Regions from separate parts of the Streptomyces sp. NPDC048434 genome, predicted to be linked through region 2. Evidence: riboswitches for the same ligand, from Rfam matches in the RefSeq annotation. Region 2 holds a riboswitch; each other region holds the start of a gene.

What was found. A riboswitch is a leader RNA that binds a small molecule or an ion and turns the genes downstream of it on or off. The one in region 2 is predicted to bind cyclic di-AMP.
Region 1: linked by a shared signal. The riboswitch ahead of ACGFWI_RS31030 (M23 family metallopeptidase) and the one ahead of ACGFWI_RS30895 (M23 family metallopeptidase) in region 2 are both predicted to bind cyclic di-AMP.
Region 3: linked by a shared signal. The riboswitch ahead of ACGFWI_RS36620 (C40 family peptidase) and the one ahead of ACGFWI_RS30895 (M23 family metallopeptidase) in region 2 are both predicted to bind cyclic di-AMP.

Annotation. Positions count from the first base shown of each region.
Region 1 covers NZ_JBICXQ010000031.1:27,816-31,050, forward strand. Annotated here, with positions in the region: gene ACGFWI_RS31025 (aldo/keto reductase) at 1-313, opposite strand, end outside; gene ACGFWI_RS31030 (M23 family metallopeptidase) at 384-1,502, opposite strand; cyclic di-AMP (ydaO/yuaA leader) riboswitch at 1,514-1,669, opposite strand; gene ACGFWI_RS31035 (DUF2332 family protein) at 1,953-3,122, shown strand; gene ACGFWI_RS31040 (PP2C family protein-serine/threonine phosphatase) at 3,180-3,235, opposite strand, start outside.
Region 2 covers NZ_JBICXQ010000030.1:121,031-124,265, forward strand. Annotated here, with positions in the region: gene ACGFWI_RS30890 (M16 family metallopeptidase) at 1-1,063, shown strand, start outside; cyclic di-AMP (ydaO/yuaA leader) riboswitch at 1,275-1,430, shown strand; gene ACGFWI_RS30895 (M23 family metallopeptidase) at 1,443-2,222, shown strand; gene ACGFWI_RS30900 (GntR family transcriptional regulator) at 2,485-3,174, shown strand.
Region 3 covers NZ_JBICXQ010000046.1:32,944-36,178, reverse strand. Annotated here, with positions in the region: gene ACGFWI_RS36630 (LysR family transcriptional regulator) at 1-510, opposite strand, end outside; gene ACGFWI_RS36625 (LysE family translocator) at 582-1,247, shown strand; gene ACGFWI_RS36620 (C40 family peptidase) at 1,472-1,945, opposite strand; cyclic di-AMP (ydaO/yuaA leader) riboswitch at 1,950-2,149, opposite strand; gene ACGFWI_RS36615 (hypothetical protein) at 2,428-2,736, opposite strand; gene ACGFWI_RS36610 (ATP-dependent Clp protease proteolytic subunit) at 2,742-3,235, opposite strand, start outside.

The DNA.
Region 1 (3,235 bases), on a different contig from region 2:
CGGCGGACAGGCCCTTGTAGTCCGGGTGGGCACCGACCTTGGTGGCGATGACGACATCGGAGCGATTGCCGCGGGAGGACAGCCAGTTGCCGAGGACCGTCTCGGATTCGCCGCCCTTGTTACCGGGGACCCAGGCCGAGTAGACGTCGGCGGTGTCGATGAAGTTGCCACCGCCCGCCACGTAGGCGTCGAGCACGGCGAAGGATTCGGCTTCGTCGGCCGTCCAGCCGAAGACATTGCCGCCGAGGGACAGCGAGGAGACGGAGAGCGAGCCGAGGGGCCGGCGGTTTCGGGGGGTGTGTGTGGCGGTCATGCGTGGTTGCAGCGTTGGGGGGCGGGGAGTTATTCCTCCCACTCCCCCCAACAGCAACCCCGTCAGAAGTTCACACGTTGATGCCGTGGTCGCGCAGCCACGGCATGGGGTCGATCGGGTCGCCGGCGTCGGGGCGCACCTCCAGGTGGAGGTGGGGGCCGGTGACATTGCCGGTGGCGCCGACCCGGCCGATGACATCGCCCGTGGTGACCTTGCCGGAGGTCTTCACCATCGAGGACAGATGGCAGAACCAGAGTTCGGTGCCGTCGTCGAGGGTGAGGACGATGCGGTAGCCGTACGAGCCGGCCCAGCCGGCCTGGGTGATGGTGCCGGAGTGCACTGCCTTGACGGGAGTGCCGGTCGGCGCGGCGAAGTCCTGTCCGGTGTGGTCCGCGGCCCAGCGGTCGCCGGCCTGGCCGAAGCCCGCGGTGAGGGTGAACGAGGAGACCGGGGCGATGAAGTTCTTCGCCAGCTTGGCGAGGCGGGCGGCCTCCGCCTTTTGCCGGGCCGCTTCTTCGGCCTCGCGCTTGGCCTCCATCTCGGCCGCCTTCTTGGCTGCTGCGGCCTTTTCGGCCGACTTCTGGTGAGCGGCGGCTTCGTTCTCGGCCTTCTGGAATGCGGAGTGTTCGGCGGCCTCGCGGGACTCCTGATCGGCTGCGCCCTGCTGCGCGTCGGCCTGCTGGAGGATGCGGCTGCGCAGCGCCTCGGCGGCGCCCGTGTCCGAGTCCGTCCCGGCGGCCCGGGTGAGGGGCCCGGAGACCGCCGCAGCCGCATCGCCCGTGGCGGCGCCCTCGGCCGCGGTGGAGTCCGCGCCCGAGTCGGATATGAGGTCACCGATGCCGGGGAGCGACTTGGCGTCCGGCAGTTTGCCGGCGAGCTCGTCGGCCATCCCGCCGACGTCGGGCATCGAGATCGGCACCGCGGGGCGGCCCTCGGCCGACGCCATTCCGCCGGCACCGACGGCCGCGATGACGCCGACTCCCAGGACCGTGCCGCCGCGGGCGAGTCCGCCGCGCTGCTTGGCCACCCGGTGCTTGCCGCGGACGGAGCGGACGGAATCCTCGGTGGGATTCCATTCCTCCCACGGTCCGTCGTTGATGGTGTCCGCATCACCGGGGCCCGGGAAGGCACCTCGGTCATCGAGGTCGTAGGCGGACGGACCCTCGGGGGCAGGCCTGTTGGACGCCACGGGGGCGCTCTCCTTTCCTTCCTTCTCGCCTACCGGGTTAGCTGACGGGTTCGGAGCAGGAAGGTCTCCTACGGGCGCCCCCTGGCGGAGGGCGTCCGATTCACCCCAAGGAAGTGGTTCCCCGGTTCCCTTGGTGCAGTTCGAGGTGCTGGAGGTGCGTGAAAAGCGCGTGCGGGATTCGGCGTCGGCGCGCGGTGCCGCCTCTTGCGACGGCTGGGACGACCGCGCTGCGTTATCGGACAGTAATAGAGATCGCAGCCGGATTCCAAGCCTTCCCGGGAATTCATCACGGCCCCACAACAGCTTTGGCGTGGACTTTTTCGGCCACCACGGCCACAAAACGGGCGAGTTGGCCGCCCACACCTAAACGATCTCGCGTGGATTGTGTGCCAGTTGTTATGCGGAGGGGTGCCCCTCGGTTACGGAACGTGAGAGCAGTAACGTCGGATCATGGCCGTCAACGTCGGGAACACCGGGAACGTCGAGAGCGCTGCCGCCGGCGCCTGGGAGGTGGCGGAGCGGTACGGGGAATTCTCCTGGCGTCGGGCACGGGGGCGGTCCGCGGCGCACGAGGAGCTGAGCGCGTGGATCAGCCAGGACCAGGAGCTCTGCGATCTGCTGTCGGGGTCGCTGCCGGCCGGCGGCAAACAGCAGCCGGACCTTCTGCTCGCCGCCGTCCGCTATCTCGACGGCCCGCACGCCGAGCTGGGGCCGCGCGGTGAAATGGCGTATGGCCGCTGGCGCGAGTGGACGATCCGGCACTGGGACGAGGTGCGCGCGGTGATCATGCAGCGCTCGCCCCGGACCGATGAGCCGGCCCACTGCGCGACGCTGCTGCCGCTGCTCGCCCGCCTGCCGCAGCCGCTGGCGCTGCTGGAAGTCGGCACGTCGGCGGGGCTGTGTCTGCATCCCGACCGCTATCGCTACCGGTACGAGGACGACGAGGCGGCGGGCGCGGACAGGGGTGCCCTCCCGGGAGACGCCCTCCGGGGCGACACCCTCCGGGCCGAGGCAGGAGCACCGGAGAGCCCCCTCGTGTTGAGGTGCCGTACGGGATGGACGGGCGACGAGCTGCCCGGCCCGATGCCCCGGATCGTCTGGCGGGCCGGTATCGGCCCCGATCCGCTCGACCCGGTTGCCGAACCGGACGATCTGCGCTGGCTGCAGGCGCTCGTATGGCCGGGCGACGAGGAGCGGGCGGCCCAGCTGTCCGCGGCCGTCGAGGCGGTGCGGCCGGCACCGCGGTCGCGGATGGTGCGCGGCGATCTGCTCGACGAGCTGCCCGCGCTCGCCGCCGAGGCGCCGCCCGGGGCGACGCTGGTCATCTTCCACAGCGCCGTGCTGAGCGGCCTCCCGCCCGTCCGCCGCGAGGAGTTCGCGCGTCTCGTACGGTCGCTGCTGCGCGGACGGCCCGGCGGCGGCCACTGGCTCTCCCACGAGCACCACTCCGTCCTGCCCTGGATCACCGCGCCGGCGCATCGCTCACCGCACCCGGACGATGCGCTGATGCTGACCCTCGCCCTGGACGAGCGCCCGGTCGCACTCACCGGTCCGCACGGGGAGAGCCTGCACCGGCTGCCGGGGACGGAAGGCGCCGCGGGAGGCGTGGCAGGGGACTGAGCGGACGCCCGTACGGTCCCGGGCTCCCCGTCCCCCGACGCCCTGCGCGTCCCTCCCCTACGCCCCCATCGGCCGCTGCACCGCCAACAGCGCCATATCGTCGGCCGGTGCGC
Region 2 (3,235 bases):
GGTGCCGGCGTCGCGGCTGCCGCGTGCGCTCGGCCTGCTCGCCGACGCGCTGCGCGCGCCCGCCTTCCCGGAGAGCGAGGTCGAGCGGCTGGTGCGCAACCGTCTCGACGAGATCCCGCACGAGCTCGCCAACCCGGCCCGGCGTGCCGCGATGGCGCTGTCCAAGGAACTGTTCCCGGCCACGTCCCGTATGTCGCGGCCGCGCCAGGGCACCGAGGAGACCGTCGTACGCATCGACGCCCCGGCCGTCCGTGCCTTCTACGACGCCCACATGCGGCCCGCCACGGCCACCGCCGTCATCGTCGGTGACTTCACCGGGGTCGACCTGGCCGCCGCGCTCGCCGAGACCCTCGGTGTTTGGAGCGGCTCGACGGCCGAGCCGCTGAAGGCCTCCCCGATCGTCGCCGACGACACCGGCCGCGTGGTGATCGTGGACCGCCCCGGTGCCGTCCAGACGCAGCTGCTCATCGGCCGTATCGGTGCCGACCGGCACGACCGGGTGTGGCCCGCGCAGGTCCTCGGCACGTACTGCCTGGGCGGCACCCTCACCTCCCGACTGGACCGCGTACTGCGGGAGGAGAAGGGCTACACCTACGGGGTGCGCGCCTTCGGCCAGGTGCTTCGCTCCACCGCTCCCACGTCCCCCGAGGGGGCCACGGGCGCCGCGCTGCTCGCCATCAGCGGCTCGGTGGACACCGCCTCCACCGTCCCGGCGCTCGACGACCTGTGGAAGGTGCTGCGCACCCTCGCGGCAGAGGGGCTGACGGACGACGAGCGGGATGTCGCCGTACAGAACCTCGTCGGGGTCGCGCCGCTGAAGTACGAGACCGCGGCAGCCGTCGCGGGCACTCTCGCCGATCAGGTGGAGCAGCACCTTCCGGACGATTTCCAGGCGCAGTTGTACGCCCGCCTCGCGGAGACCGGCACGGTCGAGGCGACCGCGGCGGCGGTCAACGCCTTCCCCATGGACCGGCTGGTGACGGTCCTGGTGGGCGATGCGGCACAGATCGCCGAGCCCATCAAGGCGCTGGGCATCGGTGAGGTGACGGTCGTCAGTGGCTAGTCCCGTCATGTGACGGAAGGTCACATATCGACAAAGCGGCTCCCGTGGCGATCGCCCGCCACGGGAGCCGCTGTATGTCCGGTTTATCTCGACCGGCGCCCCGGTTCTTGTGGCATCCCGCACAAAAAAGCAGTTCTGTTTGCCGATTGAAAGTTGCCCCGTTTAGCGTCGGTCCGGCTGTTCGTCACAAGTCCGCCACAACCGTGGCACCGGACAGTCATCGCCGAGTCCCCGTACGGCGCGAGCCAGGGGAGCCGGGGACCCAGTGTCCCTTGGGGTGAATCGGACTCCCCTCCGGAGGAGCCCGTAGGAGACCTTCCTGCTCCGAACCCGTCAGCTAACCCGGTAGGCGAGAAGGAAGGAAAGGACAAGCCAGTACATGGCGTTCATCCGTGCCACCGGGAAGCACCGTCGTGCGAGCCGCCCCGTTCGTACGACCCGCAACATCGCCGGCATAGCCACCCTCGCGGCGGGCGGCGTTGTCGCCTCCGTGGCCTCGCCGGCGCTGGCGGCCACGGACGAAGCCCGCACCCACGACACCGGTCTGCAGCAGGCCGTCGTGCTGGGTGACGAGCTCGCCGGCCGTGTCGCGGCCCAGGCCGACGCGCAGCAGGCCGAAGCGGAGGCCGCGGCGGCGAAGGCGAAGGCCGAGGCCGTGGCCAAGAAGCAGGCCGAAGAGGCCAAGCGGCGCGTCGAGGCCGCTCGCAAGGCCAAGGAGCGCGCCGCCCGCGAGGCGGAGCGCAAGCGCCTCAACACCTTTGTCGCCCCCGTGGCCAACTCCTACGTCTCCACCGCGTACAAGGCCTCCAGTGGACTGTGGTCCTCGGGCAGCCACACCGGCATCGACTTCCATGCCGCCTCCGGCACCACCGTCCACGCCGTCGGCAGTGGCACCGTCGTCGAGGCGGGCTGGGGCGGCTCGTACGGCAACAACATCGTGATCAAGATGAACGACGGTACGTACACCCAATACGGTCACCTGTCGTCGCTCGGTGTCTCGGTCGGCCGGCACGTCACCTCGGGCCAGCAGATCGGCCTCTCCGGCGCCACCGGTAACGCCACCGGCCCGCACCTGCACTTCGAGGCCCGTACCGGCGCCGACTACGGCTCGGACATCGACCCGGTCGCGTACCTGCGCTCGCACGGCGTCAACGTCTGATCTCCCGTCTCGCCCGGCCGCGCGCCTCGCGGTGCCCGCGTCGGCCCGAGCGTCCGCCCGAAGCCCCGGCCCCACGGCCGGGGCTTCGGCGTATCCGGGAGTGGGACGAGTGCACCGGATACGCCGTGTGGCCCGCGACTTCTGGCCAAAAAATATCCATGAATAACCGGAGTCCGTCGGAAAAGCCGTTGCGGTCGAATAGAGTCACGGAAAAGTCGCCGACCGGCGGCGTTTCCAGGGGATTACGGCGGAGGCACGGAAGATGCGAGGCCATATTTCCGCGCATGCGGTGTGCACAGCGATTCGCGACGACATTGTCTCCGGTGCGCTGGCGCCGGGGAGCCGGCTGATCGAAGAGATCCTGGCGGCCCGGTACGGCGTCTCCAGAGTGCCGGTCCGTGAAGCGCTGCGCACGCTGCAGTCCGAAGGGTTCGTCACCACCCGCCACCATGCGGGCGCCTGCGTCGCCCAGCCCACCGAGCAGGAGTCCGCCGATCTCCTCGACGTCCGCGCCCTGTTGGAGCCGCTGGGTGCCGCCCGCGCGGCCGCCCGTCGCAGCCCGGCCCACCTCAAGGTGCTCCGCGGTCTGGTACGGCTCGGCCGCGAGCGGGCCCGTCACGGCAACCCCGCGGATCTGCGCCAACTGGACGGCTGGTTCCACGAGACGCTGGCCCAAGCGGCCGGCAGCCCCAGTCTGACGGCGTTGCTGACCCAGCTGCGGCGCAAGATCGAGTGGATGTACGCCGTGGAACTGCCCGCCCGCGCCGGGGAGTCCTGGGATGAACACGGCGCGGTGCTGGACGCGGTGGCCCGGGGGGATGCGGAGCGGGCCCGCGCCCTGATGGCGGCTCATGTCGAGCGCTCACTCCCGGTGTACCGGCTCCGGCACCCCGCCAAGACGGAGGTGAGGGATCCGAAACCGCCCGTCAACACGGCGCGCGCCCGTCCTTAACAATCGCCCCGTATACAAAGAAGTGCCAAATGGACTTCGGTGGCGCGCGGTGGCGTTCTCT
Region 3 (3,235 bases), on a different contig from region 2:
CTCGGTCAGCAGCGGCTCCAGCCGCACCCCCTCCGGCGCCGGCATCGCCTCGCCGGGCACATACTCGTGCGTCAGCGCCAGATCGACCTCGCCCAGCGCCACCGCCGCGGCCGCCTGCGGCGGTACGTACTCCGTCACGCTCAGCTCGACATCGGGGTGAGCCCGCCGGAACGCGCTGAGTGCGGGCGGCAGCAGATGCGTACCGGCGGTCATGAACGTGCCGACCCGCAGCCGGCCGCCGGACAGCCCTGCCAGCCGGGACAGCTCGTGCCGTGCCTGGTCCAGCTCGTCGAGAACCCGCCGGGCCCGTACGAGCAGCAGCTCACCGGCCGCCGTCAGCCGAGCCCCGCGATGGTGGCGCACCAGCAGGGCCGCCCCGGTCTCCCGCTCCAGTTTGGCGAGCTGCTGGGAGAGCGCGGGAGCGGTGTAGCCCAGCCGGGCGGCGGCCCGGGTGATCGAACCGGCCTCCGCCACCGCTACCAGGGCGGCCAGTCGTGTGGGGTCGTACATAAGAACCTCTTTAGGCTCTCCAAGAACATTGCCAATACCCATTAAAGGCTCTGACCAGCCAAACTGCTCCTATGGACGGACAGCTGATCGCCTTCACCGGAGTCGCCGCCGGCATGGTCGCCATGCCGGGCGCGGACTTCGCGGTCGTGGTGCGCAATGCGCTCGACTCGCGCAGGGCGGGGGTGGCGACCGCCGTCGGAGTCGCGGGCGGGCTGCTGGTGCACACCGCCCTGGCGGTGGCCGGGCTCGCGGCGGTGCTGGTCGCCGTGCCCGCACTCTTCGGTGCCGTCCAACTCCTCGGCGGCGTCTACCTCTTGTACCTCGGTACCCGCGCCCTGACCGCGGCCCTCCGCCGCCCGCCGGGCGCCACGGACCGCACGGCCGGCCCCGCTGCCGGCGCACCGGCCGACGGCCGGCCCGCCGCTCTCCTGGGCACTGTGCAGAGTCTGCGCCAGGGCTTTTTGACCAATGCGCTCAACCCCAAAGCCCCCGTCCTTTTCCTCAGCCTGCTGCCGCAGTTCGTCCCGGCAGGACAGCCCGCGCTGCCCCGTACGCTGCTGCTCGCGACGATGGTCGTCGCCATGGCACTGGTGTGGTTCCCCGCCGTCGCGCTGCTCGTCGACCGGCTGGGCGTCTGGTTGCGCCGCCCCTCGGTGGCCCGCGCCCTGGAAGCCACCACCGGAGCGCTCCTGACGGCCCTGGGAGGCATCCTGCTCGTCGAGGTGGCGCTGGCCTGAGGCGGGGCACGCCACGGGCGCCATGCCGCGGACACCACGGCACGGCACGTGAAGGACACCGCCCCCGCGTCGCGCGGTGCGGGCCGGGGCAGCACCGTGACCGGTCCGTCCGCGGGCGGGAAGCTCCCGCGGACGGACGTGAGCCGGCTGCTCCGTTGCGAAGTCACCCGGCCAAATGGTCCAAACTCACCGGCAATTGACCGAGCGTGAGATGACGTCGCAGGTCAGCCCACGCGCCCGTACCAGACCGAACGGCTCCAGATCCGTTCCAGCCGCACCACGCTCCCGGCCTTGGGGGCGTGCCACATCCGGCCCCGGCCCGCGTAGATACCGACGTGGTAAATGCCGCTGCGCGAATGGAAGAAGACCAGATCGCCGCGGCGGCGCGAGGTGGCCGCGACATGCCGGGTGCGGCTGTACTGCGCGGCGGCGGTGCGTGGCAGGGCCCGGCCGGCGCGCTTGAACGAGTACAGCATCAGCCCCGAACAGTCGAAGGCGTGCGGCCCCTGGGCGCCGTACTGGTAGGGGGCTCCGCTCTTGGAAGCCGCGACCCGCAGCGCGTGGACGGATACGGACGCGGCTTCGGCATTCCCGGCCGCTCCCGGCGCGACGCTGGTCCCGCCGAGCGTGACCAGCGTCAGAGCGGTGACGGTGCCGGCGCGTGCCAGCAGATTCGGCGTATGCATGCGCACGGTCATGCGCAAACCCTTCGTCAGCCGCCTGCGAAGGAAGACCTGTCGGGTTCGGGCAGGCGAAGATGCCCGGCCGTCTGTACGGCTTCACCCCAAGGAGCCCTCGGCCGTGAAGGCCGGGACCCCGTCCTGCTCGGGTCCTCCGCTCCCGCCGGTCCACATCGTCGACCGGACGTCCGGCACGGCGGCGGGATTAGGCGCCCGTCCGGACCGCCCCGTCGCTGTGGCGGGGTCTTGTCGTCGAAGGGATCGTCACGCACCTGGGACCCGAATTCCGAGCTGAAAATGCCGTATGTGAGATGGGTCACAATTGACCCGAATGGTTAGTTTTGTTCCCTCAGGTGCCACGGCGCGGGGTGTTGCACCCCTCGGACCAGGGGCGAAACATCCGAAGTCCCAGGAATTGGGTCTATTCCGCGCAATTCGTCGCCTCCTCACATCGGGCGCGGACGCTACGCCGTATGCGCAGCCTCGGTGCGTGTGTCGGGTCAGAGCTCCTCGGGTGGCGGCACCGTCGCGAGCCCGGCCCGCCGCTCGCCGTCCAGCACCCGCAGTGCCCGGGTCAGCGTCGCGCGGTGCAGTTCGCTCTCGCCCCGGCTGTGCATGAGCGTCAGGGCGTCCCGTAGCCGGGTGGCCTTGCCGACCAGCGCCTGGGCGGCGCGCAGCCCGGTGTAGGTGCCTTCGCAGCGGGTCGGGTTGATCCGGCCGAGCAGGTCGATCACCTCCAGATAGCTGTCGATGAGTTCGCCCTCGGCGCGGGTCAGCGCGGGCAGCGGCGGCGGTTCGGGCGGCAGCATCGGCTTCACCGCGCCACGGGCTGGAGCGCCGACTGCTTGCGGTTGCGGGTGATCCCGTCGATCAGGCCGTACTCCTGGGCGGCGCGGGCGTCGAAGATCTTGTCGCGCTCGATATCGGTGGCGATCCGCTCACGGGGCTGTCCGGTGTGCCGCGCCAGCATCTCCTCCAGCAGGTCGCGGGTGCGCAGCATCTCCTTCGCCTGGATCTGCAGGTCGCTGGCCTGCCCCTGAACGGGCTCGCTGAACGACGGCTGATGGATCAGGATCCGGGCCCCGGGCAGCGCCAGCCGCTTTCCGGGCGCGCCGGCGGCCAGCAGCACCGCGGCGGAGGAGGCGGCCTGCCCCAGGCAGACGGTCTCCACGTCGCACGACACGAAGTGCATCGTGTCGTAAATGGCGGTCATCGCGGTGAAGGAGCCGCCGGGGGAGTTGATGTAGAGCGAGATGTCCTGCTCGGGTGCGGCGTGTTCGAGGTGGATGAACTGCGCCATCACGTCGT